DNA from 4 places in the Pallidibacillus thermolactis genome. Region 1 is predicted to be linked to each of the others. Evidence: riboswitches for the same ligand, from Rfam matches in the RefSeq annotation. Region 1 holds a riboswitch; each other region holds the start of a gene.
The links. Region 1 has a riboswitch for S-adenosylmethionine ahead of metK (methionine adenosyltransferase). Riboswitches for the same ligand answer to the same signal wherever they lie in the genome.
Positions count from the first base shown of each region.

Region 2: another riboswitch for S-adenosylmethionine. It lies ahead of OEV82_RS03195 (methionine ABC transporter ATP-binding protein); the one in region 1 lies ahead of metK (methionine adenosyltransferase).
Region 3: another riboswitch for S-adenosylmethionine. It lies ahead of OEV82_RS13855 (YezD family protein); the one in region 1 lies ahead of metK (methionine adenosyltransferase).
Region 4: another riboswitch for S-adenosylmethionine. It lies ahead of OEV82_RS03335 (methionine ABC transporter ATP-binding protein); the one in region 1 lies ahead of metK (methionine adenosyltransferase).

Region 1 is NZ_JAOUSE010000076.1:5,888-9,059, reverse strand. Features, by position in the region: partial or broken gene OEV82_RS16225 (ATP-binding cassette domain-containing protein) at 33-527, shown strand; SAM riboswitch class I at 1,245-1,373, shown strand; gene metK (methionine adenosyltransferase) at 1,464-2,654, shown strand; gene OEV82_RS15275 (aminotransferase class I/II-fold pyridoxal phosphate-dependent enzyme) at 2,654-3,172, shown strand, end outside.
Region 2 is NZ_JAOUSE010000005.1:48,381-51,552, forward strand. Features, by position in the region: gene glpK (glycerol kinase GlpK) at 1-880, shown strand, start outside; SAM riboswitch class I at 1,079-1,181, shown strand; gene OEV82_RS03195 (methionine ABC transporter ATP-binding protein) at 1,344-2,375, shown strand; gene OEV82_RS03200 (methionine ABC transporter permease) at 2,365-3,015, shown strand; gene OEV82_RS03205 (MetQ/NlpA family ABC transporter substrate-binding protein) at 3,039-3,172, shown strand, end outside.
Region 3 is NZ_JAOUSE010000058.1:5,967-9,138, reverse strand. Features, by position in the region: gene OEV82_RS13865 (ASCH domain-containing protein) at 434-775, opposite strand; gene OEV82_RS13860 (cell wall hydrolase) at 1,043-1,480, opposite strand; SAM riboswitch class I at 1,733-1,837, shown strand; gene OEV82_RS13855 (YezD family protein) at 1,928-2,077, shown strand; gene OEV82_RS13850 (MetQ/NlpA family ABC transporter substrate-binding protein) at 2,255-3,082, shown strand; gene OEV82_RS13845 (methionine ABC transporter ATP-binding protein) at 3,079-3,172, shown strand, end outside.
Region 4 is NZ_JAOUSE010000005.1:77,469-80,640, forward strand. Features, by position in the region: gene OEV82_RS03320 (toprim domain-containing protein) at 1-186, shown strand, start outside; gene OEV82_RS03325 (thioredoxin family protein) at 233-541, shown strand; gene OEV82_RS03330 (hypothetical protein) at 617-958, shown strand; SAM riboswitch class I at 1,117-1,231, shown strand; gene OEV82_RS03335 (methionine ABC transporter ATP-binding protein) at 1,402-2,427, shown strand; gene OEV82_RS03340 (methionine ABC transporter permease) at 2,420-3,088, shown strand; gene OEV82_RS03345 (MetQ/NlpA family ABC transporter substrate-binding protein) at 3,104-3,172, shown strand, end outside.

The DNA.
Region 1 (3,172 bases):
CAGCTGTAACTGAAAAAGTAGCATTAAAAGATATTCATTTTGAAATTGCTGAAGGAGAAATAGCAGCGTATATAGCTCCAAATGGAGCAGGTAAGTCAACTACAATTAAACGATTGACAGGACTACTACCTTCAGGTGGTCAGGTATCTGTAAAAAATCTTAATCCATTTAAATATAGAAAACAACTTGCTCAGATTACAGGAGTCCTATGGGACAAAGAAGTAATTTGTGGTGGGATTTTCCCTTAAAAGATTCTTATGATATGTTAAGAATAATAATACAAAAGAAAATATGAAGAGTGGTCAAAATATTTAATTGAGACAATAGGGATAGAAGAATTATTATCACAGCATGTTCGATTACTTTCTTTAGGACAAAGGATGAAAGCAGAAATAGTATCTATATTTATACAGAAACCAGAAATAGTATATTTAGATGAGCCTACAATAGGATTGGATGTCGCAACGAAACAGAAAGTAACTGATTTTCTTATGCAAATTAGACAAATTGATTTGCCTTGTTTGTAATTATTTTTTAATATCTGTACATGAATAGCAGTCATTACTGTTTTATTGAAATACGTTTAATAACTTTTGTTTTTTATACTCAACTATATACGTTGAATAAGCTATATAACTAATTGTTACGAAAGGAAGATATGTTATGGAAAATAAGTACAAGGAAAAAAAGAAAATTAATATGATCATTTCTATTATTTTTATATTAATTGGAATCATTACTATAATAAGGCTACTTGGAAAATAGTAATATCAAATGCCAATCCCCTCTATTTCCACAAAAATGTTACTTCAAGACATAACAACGTTTTAATTTAAATCTTTAGTAAGATTATTGGATCCGATAAAAAATGTATACACCTTCATTGACTTCATATTTTTCTATTATTTCGGTAAACTATCATAATTGTGCCAAAAAAGTTACAAGAAAAAATTCATTATTCTATCCAATGTACATACATTTCTTTGGTGGCATCAGCTCATTTATCCACGGCTAAAAATAAGGGAATATATATCTTTAAATGGTTCTTTCTACCTAAATTTCAAAACGGTAAAGAAGTATTGAAAGTTATATCGTTACAATTTCTTGTGAATATTGTGCCAACATTTACCAGTGTAAATTTCATGCTGTCTAGTCTATTATTCTTAAAATTTTTTAAAAAAATAAATTGACATGAACACTGTTATCCTTTACTATTAATTCCAGCATAAATAAAGTCTATCTCCATCTTATTAATAACCGCTGAGACGAGGGGTCAATGATGCGGTGGCAAACCAGTTTTGTTCATATGAACAAACAAATATGGGTGCCCAACCTGAGCGCAAAGCTTTGAAAAGTTTTGCGAACAATAAGAGGATAAGCAGCTGATATTAATCGAAGCTTTCCTTAGGTTGTTGGGGAGAGCTTTTTTTGTGCCATAAATATAAAATTGGAAGGAATGGTTAATGTTGGCAGAAAAAATTTTGTTTACGTCTGAGTCTGTTTCAGAAGGACATCCTGATAAAATCGCAGATCAGATCTCAGATGCAGTATTGGATGCTGCATTAGAACAGGATCCGTATGCAAGGGTGGCCTGTGAAGTCTTTACAACAACAAATACAGTAATCGTAGGAGGAGAAATTTCTACGACTGCTGATTTAGATATTGAAAAGATAGCACGTGAAACTCTATTAGAAATAGGATATACAGATGATAGATTTGGAATTGATGGTCGTACTTGTGATATTCAGGTACTTGTTCATACTCAATCTCCAGATATTGCAATGGGGGTTGATCGTTCAAGCGATACCATGGCCATTGGGGCAGGAGACCAAGGAATTATGTTTGGATATGCAACGGATGAAACTCCGTCTTTAATGCCGCTTGCGCTTGAACTAGCCCATACACTAGTGAAGAAAGCATCCCAATTACGTAAAAGTGGAGAATTTAAATGGGCACGTCCAGACATGAAATCGCAAGTTACGATTGACTACACGATTCAAGATCAACCGAAGATTGACACCATATTAATGTCCGTTCAACATGATGAGGATTTTGATGAAGATGTATTCAAAACCTTTGTTATCGAAAATATCATTAAACAAACAGCACGAGAATTTAACTTAAATGATTCATTCCGAATTTTGATTAATCCGACAGGGCGTTTTGTTGTTGGTGGTCCGCATGGAGATACTGGTTTAACTGGGCGAAAAATTATAGTTGATACGTATGGCGGTGCAGCAAAACACGGTGGTGGTGCTTTCTCTGGAAAAGATTGTACAAAAGTTGACCGTTCAGCAGCCTATGCTGCTCGATATGTTGCTAAAAATATTGTGGCAGCAGGTCTAGCTAGGAAATGTGAAATTCAGCTTTCTTATGCGATAGGAGTTAGTGAGCCGATTAGTATTTCAGTTGATACATTTGGAACAGGAACCGTTCCACATGAACAATTACTAAAAGCAATTCGCGAAGTTTTTGATCTAACACCAGCTGGTATTATAACAATGCTTGATTTAAGAAGACCACAATTTAAACAAGTAGCCGCATATGGTCATTTTGGAAGAGAAGAATTGGATGTGGCCTGGGAAAAAACAGATAAAGTAAATGAACTACGGGAAGCAGTAGCTCAGTTTGAACTAAATGGGGTTGGCCAATAATGAACGAGGTAAAGGAGTTTTCCACGCAGAGAACGTCGCACATTAGTCAAGAGCAAATGCCATTATTTAATGCACTCGTTAATTATGCCAATAGTGATGTGGTCCCATTCGACGTTCCCGGACATAAAATGGGCGCAATGATGAATCCATTGAAGAAGGCATTAGGGGAAATGGCGTTAAGAATGGATGTTAATTCGATGAAAGAACTAGATTTACTCAGTCATCCAAAATCCGTTATTAAGGAAGCCCAAGAATTAGCTGCTGAAGCTTTTGGTGCAGACCATGCGTACTTCTTAGTGAATGGAACAACGGTAGGAATACAAGCTATGATTATGGCAGTCTGTAAGCCAAATGAGAAGATCATCGTGCCTAGAAATGGTCATAAATCCGTCATGGATGGGATTATTTTGAGTGGGGCCAATCCGGTATTTATTCAGCCAGAAGTAGATTATCATTTTGGTATTTCCCATGGGGTATCGGTTGAAAATGTGGATAACGCAATTAAGGCGCATCCAGAT
Region 2 (3,172 bases), on a different contig from region 1:
TATATTATCCGTTCCATCATCCATGCTTCCAGAAGTTCGACCATCCTCTGAAATTTATGGATATACAGTTGATTATCATTTTTTTGGACAAAATATTCCAATTGCGGGCGTTGCCGGTGACCAGCAAGCTGCCTTATTTGGTCAGGCATGTTTTCAACCTGGAATGGTAAAAAATACGTATGGAACAGGCTGCTTTATGTTAATGAATACAGGAGAAAAAGCAATCCAATCGGAACACGGTTTGTTAACCACGATTGCTTGGGGAATCGATGGTCGTGTTGAATATGCCTTAGAAGGAAGTATATTCGTTGCTGGGTCTGCCATTCAATGGTTGCGTGATGGATTACGTATGTTTAAACATGCTGGGGAAAGTGAAGAATACGCTACAAGTGTTGAATCAACGGAAGGTGTATATGTAGTCCCAGCTTTTGTAGGTTTAGGTACACCATATTGGGACAGTGAAGCTCGTGGAGCGATTTTCGGACTAACAAGAGGAACGACAAAAGAGCATTTTATTCGTGCAACCCTTGAATCATTAGCGTACCAAACAAAAGATGTATTAAATGTCATGGAGAAAGACGCAAAAATTCCTGTTAAGTCTTTACGGGTTGATGGTGGAGCAGTCGCTAATAACTTTTTAATGCAATTCCAAAGCGATATCTTGAATGTTGCGGTAGAAAGACCTTATGTAAAAGAAACTACTGCCCTCGGTGCAGCATATTTAGCAGGATTAGCTGTAGGTTATTGGGAAAATCAAGACGAAATTGCGAGACAATGGAATCAAGAAAAAGATTTCCAACCAAGTATGACGGAAGAAGTTCGTAACGAGCTTTACAAAGGTTGGAAAAAGGCCGTTAATGCAACAATGGCGTATAAATGATAAAGTTATTTAGTTTATAGTTGAGAAGGAAAGGATGGGTCCCATATAAAGTCTCTTTTGGGCCCACTTTTTTATATATTTATATCGCAACTAAAAAAATAAAAATTTAGCATTGACTTTTGATTGTTGAAATAATATATTATTAATTAATTTATTAAATAATTAGATTTTTAAAGTAATAGATAATTAAATAAAATCTTCTTATCAAGAGAGGTGGAGGGACTGGCCCAATGAAACCTCGGCAACGGGCATTTTTGTACCGTGCCAAATCCTGCAAGGTTTTTACCTTGGAAGATAGGAAGAGGTCTTATAATTATGATGCATTTAAACCTCTTCTTATTTCAGAAGAGGTTTTTTTAATTTAAAAAACATCAGTATTTGTACAACGTTTCCCATAACGAAATAGAGAAATCGATTAGTAAAAAATTTAGAACTTATTCATTTGTATAAAGGAGGATTATCCGTGATTGAGTTCATTAATCTTGAGAAGGAATATAAAAGTAAGGATAAGACAGTTCATGCTTTAAAAAATATTAATCTTAAAATTAACAAAGGAGAAATATTTGGAATTGTTGGGTATAGTGGTGCAGGGAAAAGCTCCCTACTCCGATGTGTAAATTATCTTGAGCCTCCTACATCTGGTCAAGTAATTGTAGATGGACAGGACTTAACTCAATTAACTGAAAAACAAATTAGAGAAGTAAAACGAAACATAGGTATGGTTTTTCAACATTTTAATTTGTTAAATTCAAAGACAGTTTATGCTAATGTAGCAATGCCACTTATTCTAGCTAAAAAACCGAAAGAAAGAATACGTGAAAGGGTTATTGAGTTACTGGAGTTTGTTGGTTTAGCAGATAATCTTAATGATTATCCTGATCAATTGTCAGGTGGACAAAAGCAACGTGTCGGTATTGCAAGAGCTTTAGCTACACAACCATCTATTTTACTCTGTGATGAAGCCACATCAGCACTGGATCCTCAGACAACAAGTTCCATTCTTCAATTATTGAAAAAAATTAATGAAGAATACAAAATTACGATCTTAATGATCACCCATGAAATGTCAGTTGTAAGTGAAATATGTGACCGAGTCGCAGTGATGGAATCAGGAAAGATCATAGAAGTAGGTACTGTATTTGAAGTATTTTCAAAACCAAAGACAGAAACTGCAAGGAAATTTGTAAGTACAGTAATGAATGATCAATTTCCTCCATCAATCAAAGAAATTTTAAAAGAGGGAAATCGTTCGAAAAGTATTTACCAAATCCGTTTCTTTGGTCAGCAAACAGAAAGCCCCCTTATTTCACAAGTGGCCAAAAAATTCAATGTCGATATAACGATCTTGTTTGGTAATGTTACAGAATTACAAGGGCAATCTTTTGGTAACTTGATCATTGAATTTATTGGTGATGATATAGAGATTCAACGAGCTATCAATTATTTGAATCATCAGCAAATACATCTAAAGGAAGTGACAAGTCATGCTAGTTAATGGAGAGCAAATTATTGAGGCATTAGTTGAGACGATACAAATGGTTAGTCTATCTTTATTATTCTCTGTTTTACTAGGATTGCCTCTAGGGATTTTCCTTTTTGTTACACGTAAAGGTCAAATATTAGAGAATATCCCAATATTTACTGTGCTTAATGGAATTATTAATATTTTTCGTTCGATCCCATTCATTATTTTATTGGTCGCTATCATACCGCTTACTAGATTAATCGTGGGTACTTCTATTGGTACTTCTGCAGCAATTGTTCCACTTGTCTTTTATGCTGGTCCTTACATTGCAAGATTAGTTGAAAGTTCACTTTTAGAAATAGACCCGGGGGTACTTGAAGCTGCAAAAGCGATGGGAGCAACTCCATTACAGACTATATTTCGATTTCTACTTCCAGAAGCACTAAGTTCATTAGTCGTAAATATAACAATTGCTACTATTGGTTTGATTGGAGCTTCCGCAATGGCAGGTACAGTTGGCGGAGGTGGAATTGGTGATTTGGCAATTACCTATGGTTATCAACGGTTTGACACTGTCACAATGGTGATAACAGTTCTCATTTTAATTATTATGGTGCAAGGAATTCAATCCTTAGGAAACATATTGTCAAGAAAAATTAGAAGAAGATAATGACAGAATTGGAGGAAACATATATGAAAAAAATACTAGTTGGTATATTCATTTTATTCATTGTTTTATTTACAGTTGCTTGCTCATCCGATGATGAGACGAAAAAAGTAAAAGTAGGAATTAGTGGGACTGACACGAGACAATGGGATTATGTAGC
Region 3 (3,172 bases), on a different contig from region 1:
CATTGAATGTAGGAACTCATAAAATTATCCATTACAGTGTTATTACGATATATGAATAGTACGGTTACTGAAAAAGTTATTTCCTTATAACAATCAACACACTTTGCAACTAGATTTTTTCCTTTAACGATTCGACTTAGTCGATCGTTTATCCTATTCCATATTTCCCTAACAAACTACCTACATATCGGATTTTATTACACAAAATGACAAAAAGCGACTTCTATTCGTCCTTTAAATCTAGTAAAAAAGAATCATTTTTTCATCATCGTCATTTTACCATCTTATAAATCGAACATACTGGAATATAATAGAAACAAAATATTTGAGGAATAGAAATGTCGTCTGTTGCGGTTGCAAAGAAACATAGGGTTGACCCAAAAATAAAAAATGAGCGCAATTCATATTTATAAATTGCACTCATCTTTCGAATTTAAGCTTTTTCAATTGGTGAAAATTCATGTACCCACACTTTTAACGTAGGTATCCATGGCATACCTGGATGGATCGATAAAATTGACTCCTTATAGGACTCAAAACTCTCATAACCTTCTTTTTTCGCATCTTCATCGGTAATATCCCCGAGGGCTTGTTGATACACTTTTTCAATGACAAATTTTTGACCTTCTAGGATCATCACTTCACCAACATCAGCAAATCTTTTCATTCTTCTCGTTGCAGATTTTTTTCCCGAGATCACTTTTTTTATATCTTCCGGAATTGTAATTAACCGTTCAATATTTTCCTTTTCAGAAGGGGCATGTTGATTTACCACACATTAACACCTTGCCTTTCGTTGTATGCAATTAATAATCAAAATGTATATCAAGGATAACTCTAATTGACTATCGACCTATTTGTCTAATCAAGTTAATTTTATCACAAATATGAGCTTGACAATGAATGAGATTTGTATATTTTGTAAAATTTTGAAGTGATTTGATTTTAAGTCATCGATTTGACCTCTTTTTGAAACAAGAAAAATTGTGCAATTGCTTCACGCGCAATTGCACAGTAATCATTGTAGATTTCAAATTATTAATCATGTATAAACACTATCACATGTTCCTGGTGAAGGTTCATAAAAACAATGAGCTTTATATTGCCCGGTAAAAGGTTGACTATACCATTGTGGTGGACAAGGCCCGTATGGATTAAAATACCAAAGTGCATATTTGGCTGGGTGATCGCGCCAATATTTCAAATTCAGTCTTGCCAATCTTCTTTCTGCTTCCCTTGCTGGTTGATAAAATAAATTCCCTTTTTGTACCGCTTCAAAGGAATAATTTCCACCTTGCACATGGAAAATCACATCCTCTACAGACCTTAATTCATTAAAATCTGTACAATCCGCTACAACACGATTCACAATAACATTACCAACATATAACATCCCTTGCTTTCCTTCGCCTTCAGCTTCAGCTCGCATCATCCTTGCCATTAAATCAACATCTTTACTCCGATATGGGATTCTTGCCATTTTGACACCTCCAAATTGGTTGGAGTTTTCATCGTTATTACATAATTATATTCATCTTTATATACTTGATGTTTGAAGATTGAAAATCGATTGTGATTGCCTCTTTTATAAGTTCTCCTTCATTCTAAATACATTAGTATGAACTGTCATTTAACCAGTCAAAAATAAAAATAAATTTTCACAATTCTAGTTGACAAATATAGATCGACTATTTAGAATAATTTTATATTTAAAAATTAAATAAGTGGAACACTCTTATAAAGAGAGGTGGAGGGACTGGCCCAGTGAAGCCTCGGCAACCATTGATGCAAATCAAACGGTGCCAATTCCAGCAGATATTGATCTGAAATATAAGAGGTTTGCAGACGATCGAATTAGATACTTTCGTGCGGCCTCTTATACCAAGAAGCCGCACTTTTTACATTTTTAAAAAAAGGAGATGGAAAAATGGCAGAAAAAAAAGACTCTGAAAATAAAAAATATGAATTAATCAAACAAGCAATCGAAAATTTAGCTTTTGGTGAACTTCATATTACCATTCATAATGGCAAAATCGTACAAATTAATCGTATTGAAAAGCAACGATTCTCTGTTTAGATTTGCTGCTTAATCATTAAGAGATCAAATAGGGGGTGCTTTTATAATTCTTATTCAACATATTCGATACTATAAAGCTGACCGGACAACCGGAAGCCTCTTGAATTCCCACACATCGCTTACCTATGTGTGAATTCGAGAGGTCTTTTTATTTAAAAGATAAAAGGGGGAAATCAAATGAAAAAGGGACTTTTTACACTTCTTTTAATCGGATTCATGATCATTCTTGCTGGATGTACTTCAACATCCACAAACGACGAGAAAAAACTCGTTTTAGGAGCAACTGCTGGTCCTTATAGTGATCAACTAAAGGAAGGGATCGTTCCACTACTTGAAGAAAAGGGCTACAAGGTAGACATTGTCGAGTTTAACGATTATATCCAGCCAAATATTGCGCTAAATGAAGGAGAAATAGATGCAAATCTCTATCAAAATCGCAACTATTTAAAAAACTTTAACGAAGAAAATGGTATGGATTTAGTGCCTGTTTTTGCTGTTCCGACAGCACCAATGGCCCTTTATTCTGATAAACATACCTCTTTAAATGATATTGATAAAGGGATGACCATTACTTTACCAAACGATCCTACTAACTTAGCTCGAGCGCTTCATATGGCAGAACATTATGGTTGGATTTCGATTGATCAATCGGTTAATCCCCTCACGGCCTCTGAAAAAGATATTTTGGAGAACAAATTTGATTTAAACTTTAAACCAATTGAAGCTGCTCAAACACCTCGTTCGTTAAGTGATGCTGACTATGCATTTATTAATGGCAATTTTGCCATAGATTCAGGGTTACAACTTGAAGAAGCAGTAGATTTAGAACGAACACAAGAGGACTTTCTTATCTATTTAACAGTCCGGAAAGAAGATAAGAACAGTACGTTTGTTAAAGATTTAGAAGAAGCTTACAAATCCAAAGAATTTTTACACTATACAAACGAGAATTCAAAAGGTTATGTTAAACCACCATATCAACACGAAATGGAGGAAGGACAATGATTCAAATTCAACATCTTACTAAACGGTATAAAAACACGACTGCCATTAGAAACATTAATTTAACCATTAACCAAGGGGAGATTTTTGGAA
Region 4 (3,172 bases), on a different contig from region 1:
GCTGATAATTCAGGAGAAAAATTGCGAAAACAATTTAAACGGGAGCTTCCTGAGGCAAAGCATTTATATATTGACCGTATGTATCGCGAAGTAGCAACTGCACCGGATAAACATATTGCTTCCGTTTTATTACAGGCAAATATACACGTTCACACAAAATATTTAATTAATAATATAAATTGTTAACATATTATCGTATTATTTTTAGAGTCGGGAATAAAGGATGAACATCATGGAACAATGGACGAAGGAATTGTTTTTTGAACATTTAAATTCTGGAAAAAAGGGTGCGTTTTATTTATACACTCCGATGTGCGGCACTTGTCAATTGGCAGGAAAGATGTTAGAGATTGTAAGCAATACAATGCCGGATTTCCTTATTGGCAAAGCGGATTTAAATTACTTGCCAGAACTTGCGAAATCCTTTCAAGTAGAAAGTGTGCCGTGCCTTTTAATCTTTTATGAAGGTGAAATTAAAGAAAAAATATATGCCTTCCATTCTGTTACTTATATTTATGAAAAGTTAAATGTAAAAAGTTAAACGAATCATCATTTCAAAAAAAGGATTTCCTACCTAAACGCAGAAAAAGATAACAAACTGGTTAGGAGGAATCCGATGATTGATACCGCTCGACTAAAAAAGACCTTGGTGAACCATAAATTTCGTGCCCTCTTATTTCCAAACGAATCAACATATTTGAAAATAAAAACAAAAGATCAGCTGTTTACTATCCAATTGTCAAAAGAATGTATTGAAATTATTGATAATTGGGAAGGAACATCGGATGTAGTGTTATCAGGGGATTCAACAGTATTAAATGAAATTTTATATGGACATATGAAATTACAAGATGCTAAAGAATTAAATTCTATTATCGTTGAGGGGAGCTTCCGTCATCAACTCATGATGGAAGCGATCCTTTGGTTTAACCAAAAACTACCATTAACAAGTCAATGATTTTAAAAAGGGCGGTGGTTTCTTATTGAAAAAATGAATAAAAAATGACGGAATATTAAAATTTATCAAACTGTAAAAACGTGTAAAAAATTGTTGACGTCTAAATAAATAGGTGCTACAATTCTAAACATAATCAATAATTGAATAGTTAGGTCTTGCTCTTATCAAGAGAGGTGGAGGGATGTGCCCTATGAAACCCGGCAACCGTCAATACAATGGTATTGAAATGGTGCCAAGTCACACAAAGCAATTTTTTGCTTTGAAAGATAAGAGAAAGGACATACGATATATATTCGCGTGCCTTTCTACTTATCTTAGTAGAAAGGTATTTTTTATTTTATTCATTCTAATCTTTTACTCAATGAAAATTGTATTTTTACATGTTGACTTTGTTGTTTTAGAGAAATAAAAGTAAGGACATCAGAGAAGGAAGGAGGAGCATGATGATCTCCTTAAACAATGTAACAAAAGTGTTTAAGACAAAATCCGGCATGATTACTGCGGTAGATAATGTAAAAATAAATATAAAAGAAGGAGAAATATTCGGAATTATCGGGTATTCTGGTGCGGGTAAGAGCACGTTAGTCCGGATGTTTAATGGTTTAGAAAGGCCAACAAAAGGGACCATTACAATTGACGGGAAAGAAATTTCAAAGATAAGAGGTGCCGAATTACGAAAGGCACGACAAGAGATTGGAATGATATTCCAACACTTTAACTTACTATGGTCACGTACGGTTCGAGATAATATTTCGTTTCCGTTGGAAATCGCTGGTGTTCCTAAGGCGAAAAGGAAAAAACGTGTTGAAGAGTTAATAAAATTAGTAGGACTTGAAGGGAGAGAAGACGCTTATCCCTCTCAATTAAGTGGAGGTCAAAAACAAAGAGTCGGAATTGCCAGAGCTTTAGCAAATAATCCGAAAGTTTTACTTTGTGATGAAGCCACATCAGCACTTGATCCGGAAACAACGGATTCTATCCTTGATTTGCTTCTTGACATTAATAAAAAAATGGGACTTACGATCATTCTCATTACCCATGAAATGCATGTCATTCGTAAGATTGCTCATCGTGTTGCAGTAATGGAGAATGGTAAAGTTGTTGAAGTAGCGCCAGTGATGGAGATTTTCAAAAACCCAAAAACTGACATAACTAAACGCTTTGTACAACAAATTACGGATGAAGAAGAAACGATGGAGGCTGTACAACATCTTCTTGAGAAATATTCTACAGGTAAGATCGTAAAATTGACATTTATCGGGGAAACTGCGGAGCAACCCATTATTTCAGAACTTATAAAAGAACAATCGATCTCTATTAATATTCTTCAAGGTAAAATTTCTCAAACACGTACTGGATCTTATGGAACATTACTTATCCAGTTAGTAGGAGATACCGAACATATTGATAAGGCAATCGAACAGTTAAAAAAACAACAAGTTGGAGTGGAGGTGATTAGTCATGATTGAGGCCCTCTTTCCAAATGTTGAAATGGATAAGTTTTGGGAAAAAACATATGAAACTCTCTATATGACGGGAATCTCACTTGTTTTTATTTTTATATTCGGTATATTACTAGGTTTACTATTGTTTTTAACTTCTAAAGGGAATATTTGGCATAATCAGTTTATTAATTGGATGATTGCGGCTGTTGTGAATATATTCCGCGCTATTCCTTTTGTCATTTTAATCATTTTACTAATTCCATTTACGAAAGGCATTATGGGTACAATGATTGGACCGAATGCAGCTTTGCCTGCATTAATTATTGGTTCTGCACCATTTTATGCGCGAATGGTGGAAATTGGACTTAGAGAAGTCAATAAAGGGGTTATTGAAGCAGCCCAAGCGATGGGAGCAAGAACAAGTACAATTATTTTTAAAGTATTACTTCCGGAATCAATGCCTGCGATTGTATCTGGTTTAACCGTAACCGCAATAGCATTAGTTGGTTATACAGCCATTGCTGGAATTATTGGAGCAGGTGGATTAGGGAATTATGCTCACCAATATGGATTTGTCCGTGGAAATAACGACGTGACGCTATTTGGGACAATTGCAATCTTAATTATTGTATTTATCATCCAATTTATTGGAGACTTTATAACAAAGAGATTAGATAAAAGATAAGAGGGGGAAATTCAAATGAAAAAACTATTAACATTAATATTTACAGCTTTTTTAACTGTTACGTTGGCTGCGTGTGGTGGAGAC